Linked DNA regions of Alkalilimnicola ehrlichii MLHE-1. The protein of the gene in region 1 interacts with the protein of each later gene in a pairwise test. Links are inferred from orthologs where the notes say so. Each region holds a gene or a part of one and is shown on either strand. Other genes may lie near its edges.

Evidence for each region.
Region 2: the proteins of odhB (region 1) and lpdA interact in binary tests that used the Escherichia coli proteins (3 or more experiments, as listed by UniProt). The link is inferred for Alkalilimnicola ehrlichii MLHE-1 from one-to-one orthologs.

What each region holds. Positions count from the first base shown.
Region 1 is NC_008340.1:2,956,744-2,959,924, reverse strand. What follows is about bases 160-3,026. They hold odhB (2-oxoglutarate dehydrogenase complex dihydrolipoyllysine-residue succinyltransferase), read left to right. Parts: upstream 160-892; coding sequence 893-2,161; downstream 2,162-3,026. Other genes in these bases: lpdA (dihydrolipoyl dehydrogenase), read left to right, coding at 2,206-3,026; MLG_RS13190 (2-oxoglutarate dehydrogenase E1 component), read left to right, coding at 160-803. Outside these bases: more of MLG_RS13190, read left to right, coding at 1-159; more of lpdA, read left to right, coding at 3,027-3,181. UniProt on the Escherichia coli protein: E2 component of the 2-oxoglutarate dehydrogenase (OGDH) complex which catalyzes the second step in the conversion of 2-oxoglutarate to succinyl-CoA and CO(2).
Region 2 is NC_008340.1:310,982-314,203, forward strand. Bases 171-3,078 are described here. They hold lpdA (dihydrolipoyl dehydrogenase), read left to right. Parts: upstream 171-687; coding sequence 688-2,469; downstream 2,470-3,078. Other genes in these bases: aceF (dihydrolipoyllysine-residue acetyltransferase), read left to right, coding at 171-668; prmC (peptide chain release factor N(5)-glutamine methyltransferase), read right to left, coding at 2,982-3,078. In the rest of the region: more of aceF, read left to right, coding at 1-170; more of prmC, read right to left, coding at 3,079-3,222. UniProt on the Escherichia coli protein: Lipoamide dehydrogenase is a component of the glycine cleavage system as well as of the alpha-ketoacid dehydrogenase complexes.

The DNA.
Region 1 (3,181 bases):
ACGCCACCGCCGATCCCAACACCATGGTGATCTGGGAGGGGCAGTTTGGTGACTTCGCCAACGGTGCACAGGTGGTGATCGACCAGTTCATCAGCTCCGGTGAGTCCAAGTGGGGGCGCCTGTGCGGGCTCACCCTCTACCTGCCGCACGGCTACGAGGGCCAGGGGCCCGAGCACTCCTCGGCGCGCCTGGAGCGTTACCTGCAGCTGTGTGCCGAGCACAACATGCAGGTGGTGGTGCCCTCTACCCCGGCGCAGTTCTTCCACATGATCCGGCGCCAGATGATACGCCCCTACCGCAAGCCGCTGGTGGTCATGACGCCGAAGAGTCTGCTGCGCCACAAGCTCTCCACCTCCTCGCTGGAGGACCTCTCCGAGGGGCAATTCCAGCCGGTGATCGATGATCCGGACGGCGTCACGGCCAGCAAGGTAAAACGGGTCGTCCTCTGTAGCGGGAAGGTCTTCTATGACCTGCTGGACGCCCGCCGCAAGGCCGAGCGCGACGATGTCGCCATCGTGCGCGTGGAGCAGCTCTACCCCTTCCCGGAGGATGCCCTGGCCGGCCTGCTGCGTGACCGCTACGGCAAGGCCAAGGAGGTGGTCTGGTGTCAGGAGGAGCCCAAGAACCAGGGTGCGTGGTATTCCAGCAACCACCACTTCCGCGCCTGCATGAAGGGCACCCAGTCCCTGGGCTACGCGGGCCGCACGGCCTCCGCCTCGCCGGCGGTGGGTTCGGCGAAGGTCCACCACGAGCAGCAGCGCGGGCTCGTGGATCAGGCGCTCAACCAGCCCCTGAGTCCGTAATCCGACCGTTTACCGGGCGGCCTCGTTGGTCGCCCGACCTGTTTCACCCGAACAAGCAGACACTAAAAAAAGTCTGAAGCGAGGAGTCGATGAGCATCGAAGTCAAAGTGCCGCCGTTGCCGGAGTCCGTTTCTGAAGCCACTGTGGTCGCCTGGCACAAGCAGCCGGGCGACGCTGTGTCCCGGGACGAGAACCTGGTGGACCTGGAGACCGACAAGGTCGTGCTCGAGGTGCCCGCCCCGGCCGATGGCGTGATGGGGGAGCGGTTCAAGAACGAAGGGGACACCGTCACCGCCGACGAGGTGCTGGGCAAGCTGGAGGAAGGGGCGGCCCCCGCCAAGGCTGAGTCCAAGCCGGCTGAAGCGGCCCCGGCGCCCAAGCAGGAGGCTGCCTCCGCCCCCGCGCCGAAGCCCGCCGAGGCGCCGGCGGCTGCCAGCGCCCCGGCCGAGGACCTGGCTGACCTGCCGCCGGCTGCCCGGCGCCTGGTCGAGGAGAACAACCTGGACCCGAAGCAGATCCCCGGCACCGGTCGGGCGGGCCGCATCACCAAGGAGGACGTGGTCCGCTTCATGAAGGGCGAGACCCAGCCGGTCCAGCAGCCCGCTGCGGGGCAGCCGGCTGCCGCGGCCGCCCCGCAGGTCTCCGCCGATGCCGCCGACCGGCCGGAGAAGCGGGTGCCCATGACCCGGCTGCGCCAGCGGATCGCCGAGCGCCTGGTCGAGGCCCAGCAGACCGCCGCCATGCTCACCACCTTTAATGAGGTGAACATGCAGCCGGTGATGAACACCCGGGGGCAGTATAAGGACAAGTTTGAGAAGACCCACGGCATCAAGCTGGGCTTCATGTCCTTCTTTGTGAAGGCCGCGGTCGAGGCCCTCCAGCGCTTCCCCGCCGTCAATGCCTCCATTGACGGCAAGGACATCATGTACCACGGCTATTACGATGTGGGCATCGCCGTCTCCTCGCCCCGTGGCCTGGTGGTGCCGGTGCTGCGTGACGCCGACCAGATGAGCTTTGCCGAGATCGAGGCCAAGATCGCCGAATTTGGCCAGAAGGCGCGCGAGGGCAAGCTCTCCATGGAGGAGTTGACCGGTGGCACCTTCACCATCACCAACGGCGGCATCTTCGGCTCGCTGCTCTCCACCCCCATTCTCAATCCGCCGCAGAGCGGCATCCTGGGTATGCACAAGATCCAGGAGCGGCCCATGGCCGAGAATGGGCAGGTGGTGATCCGGCCGATGATGTACCTCGCCCACTCCTACGATCACCGGATCATCGACGGCCGCGAGGCGGTGCAGTTCCTGGTGACCATCAAGGAGTGCCTGGAGGATCCGACCCGGCTGTTGCTGGAAGTCTGAGCCCTGCGGTTTGAACGCCTTTAGCCATCAATGGAGAGGACAACATGGCGAATAGTTACGACGTGATCGTCATCGGTGCCGGTCCCGCCGGCTACGTGGCGGCCATCCGCTGCGCTCAGCTCGGGATGACCACCGCTGTGATCGACGAATTCCGCTACAAGGACGGCAAGCCGCAGCCGGGGGGGACCTGCCTGAACGTGGGTTGTATCCCGTCCAAGGCCCTGCTCGATTCCTCCGAGCACTATCATAAGGCGAAGGACGGTGGATTGTCGGTCCATGGCATCACCGCCAAGGACGTCAGCATCGACGTCAAGAAGATGATCGCCCGCAAGGACAAGGTGGTGAAGGACCTGACCGGCGGTATCCATCAGCTGCTCAAGGCCAACAAGATCGACTTCAAGACCGGCCACGGCAAGTTGATCTCCAACAGCACCGTGGAGTTCACCCCCCACGAGGGCAAGGCCGAGGAGCTGAAGGGCGAGTACATCATCCTGGCCACCGGCTCCAAGCCTATCGACATCGGCGCCGCCCCGGCGGACGAAAAGGACATCCTCACCTCCAACGGAGCGCTGGACATGGAGGCCGTGCCCAAACGCCTGGGCGTGATCGGCGCCGGCGTCATCGGCCTGGAGATGGGCTCGGTCTGGAACCGTCTGGGCTCCAAGGTGGTGCTGCTGGAGGCGCAGGACGAGTTCCTGGCGCCGGTGGATCGCCAGGTTGCGCGCATGGCCCACAAGGCCTTCACCGACCAGGGCCTGGACATCCGCCTGGGTTGCCGCGTCACCGACACCAAGGTGGGCAAGCAGGTCTCTGTCCACTACGAGGACAAGGACGGCAAGCACACCCTGCAGGTGGACAAGCTGATTGTCTCGGTGGGCCGCCGGCCCAACACCGACGGGTTGGCGGCCGACGACGTCGACCTGCTGCTGGACGAGCGCGGCTTTGTGCACGTGGACGACGAGTGCCGGACCAATCTGCCCAACGTCTATGCCGTGGGTGACGTGGTGCGTGGCCCGATGT
Region 2 (3,222 bases), 2.6 Mb from region 1 along the record:
GCATCCAGAAGCTCTCCGGGCCGCACCTGCAGCGCTCCTGGCTCAATGTGCCCCACGTCACCCAGTTTGACGAGGCGGACATCACCGAACTGGAGGCCTTCCGCAAGTCGATGAAGACCGAGGCGGAAAAGGCCGGGGTCAAGCTGACCCCGCTGGCCTTCATGGTGAAGGCCTCCGCGGCGGCGCTGCGGGCCTTCCCGCGCTTCAACAGCAGCCTGGCGCCGGCCGGTGATGAGCTGATCCTCAAGAAGTACGTGAACATTGGCGTGGCGGTGGATACCCCCAATGGCCTGGTGGTACCGGTGATCCGCGATGCCGACCGGAAGAGCGTCTACCAGATCGCCGAGGACCTGGGCACGCTCTCTGCCAAGGCGCGTGACGGCAAGCTGGGGCCGTCGGACATGCAGGGCGGTTGCTTCACCATTTCCAGCCTGGGCGGCATCGGCGGTACCGCCTTCACGCCCATCGTCAATGCGCCCGAGGTGGCCATCCTCGGGGTCTCCCGCTCGTCCATGAAGCCGGTCTGGAACGGCAGCGAGTTCGAGCCGCGGTTGATGCTGCCACTGTCGCTGTCCTACGACCACCGGGTGATTGACGGCGCCGCCGGCGCCCGGTTCACCGCCTGGCTGGCTCAGGCCCTGGGCGACATTCGCCGGCTGTTGCTGTAACCGACGGGGGATACCCGAGATGGCAGATTTGGTAGAAGTGAAGGTTCCGGACATCGGCGACTTCGACGCGGTGGACGTCATCGAGGTGCTGGTCAGCCCGGGTGACGAGATCGAGGTGGAGCAGTCGCTGATCACCCTGGAGTCGGACAAGGCCTCAATGGAGGTGCCTTCGAGCCACGCGGGCGTGGTCAAGGAGGTCAAGGTCAAGGTGGGCGACAAGGTCTCCGAGGGGGATGTGGTCTGCACCCTCGAGGCGGCTGAAGCCACGGCCGGGGGCGAGGCCCCCGCCACCGGCGGCGGCAGGGCGGAAAAGCCCGCCGAGCCGGAACCGCCGGCCGCGGCCACCAGGCCCGCCCCGGCGGCCGCCCCGCAGGGGGATGCCCCGGTGGACGCCGACTGCGACGTGCTGGTACTGGGCGCCGGCCCGGGCGGCTACACCGCCGCCTTCCGGGCGGCGGACCTGGGCCTGAAGACGGTGCTGGTGGAGCGCTACCCGACCCTGGGGGGCGTTTGCCTGAACGTGGGCTGCATTCCCTCCAAGGCTTTGCTGCACGCGGCCAAGGTGATCGACGAGGCGGAGCAGTTCGCTGACCACGGCATCACCTTCGGTAAGCCCAAGATCGACATCCGCAAGCTGGCCGACTGGAAATCCAGCGTGGTCAAGAAGTTGACCGGCGGACTGGCCGGTCTGGCCAAACAGCGCAAGGTGGAGGTGGTGACCGGCAAGGGGGCCTTCAAGGACGCCTACCACCTGGAGGTGGACGGTAAGGAGGGCAAGCGCACCATCAGTTTTCGGCACTGCATCATCGCCGCCGGCTCCCGGCCGGTGGTCCCGCCCCCGCTGGCGGTGGACGACCCCCGGGTTATGGACTCCACCGGCGCGCTGGAGCTGGAGGAGGTGCCGGAGCGGCTGCTGGTGGTCGGCGGTGGCATCATCGGCCTGGAGATGGCCTGTGTGTACGACGCGTTGGGCAGCAAGGTGACGGTGGTGGAGCTGGCGGACCGGCTGATGCCGGGCGCGGACGCCGATTTGGTGAAGGTGCTGCGCAAGCGCATCGATAAGCGCTATGACGCCATCCACCTGAACACCCTGGTCAAGGAGCTGAAGCCCAACAAGAAGAGCATCACGGTGAAGTTCGAGGGCAAGGACGCGCCGGAGAGCGACCGGTTCGACCGGGTGCTGCTGTCGGTGGGGCGCCGGCCGAACACCGACCTGATCGGCCTGGAGGCCACCGGGCTCAAGCCCAATGATCAGGGTTACATCGACGTCGATGAGTATATGCGCACCGGTGTGTCGCACATCCATGCCATTGGTGACATCGTCGGCCAGCCGATGCTGGCACACAAGGCGTCGCACGAGGGCAAGGTGGCGGCGGAGGTTATCGCGGGCGAGAAAAGCGCCTGGGATGCCCGGGCGATTCCATCGGTGGCCTACACGGACCCGGAGGTGGCCTGGGTGGGCATCACCGAGGAGGAGGCGAAGGCGCAGGGGATTGCGTACGAGAAGGGCGCCTTCCCCTGGGCCGCCAACGGACGGTCGCTGTCGCTCAATTACCAGGACGGGATCAGCAAGCTGTTGTTCGACGAGCAGTCGGGGCAGCTGATTGGCGCCGGCATCGTCGGCCCCAACGCCGGTGACCTGATCGCCGAGGCGGCCCTGGCCCTCGAGATGGGCGCGGAGGCGGCGGACATCGGCCTGACGGTGCACCCGCACCCAACCCTGTCCGAGACCGTGGCCATGGCCGCCGAGGCGGCGGAGGGGACGCTGACCGATCTCTATATCCCCAAGAAGAAGAAATAGCAGCGCCGCGGGGTGCCTTGCGCCCTCGCTTATCGTGGCCGTCGGGGTTTAGGCTCTGGCGGCCTTTTTGTAGCTGGATAAGTCGTGATCGTCCGTGGTGGTTCGTGGGTCCGTGGGCTTGCGGTGACCCGCCCCACCAACGGCCTCCGGGGGGGTTCTTGGTCAGCGGGGCTTGCGGCGGCGTCACGGAGACCAATGCGGCCCGCGGGCAGTACCTCGGGATCAATCGGGGCGCACAGGGGCGCACTGGGGCAGCCAGGGTGGCACGAGAGCAGCCTTCCGCGAGCCAGTACCCTTTCAATCGACAGGGGCGAGGCGGGGGTTCGGATGCGAATCGTAGGCAGCAGGGATGCTGCCTACGAGCCCCCATGGATGGGTTTACGGCGTATTCGCATCCGAACCCCCGCCTCGCCCCGTTCCGCGGCTTCCCGCAGCCACCGGGCCTAAGGCCTCTTCAGCCTTCTCCCTACCCCCGACATCCAACCGCCGACACACCCCGTCCAGGCGCGCTGTCAGTCCAGCCGCCCGACCGTCACCCGCTCATGCCCGGCCAGGTCCCGCAAGGTCTCCACCCCGCCGAACCCGGCCTCCAGGAACAGTCGGCGCACCGCCTCCCCCTGCTGAAAACCGTGCTCCACCATCAACCAACCGCCGGCCACCAGATGCCCCGGCGCCTCGCCGACGATCCGCCGCAGGTCACCCAGCCCGTCCCGTCCGGCCGCCAGCGCCGACCGCGGCTCGAAGCGCACATCG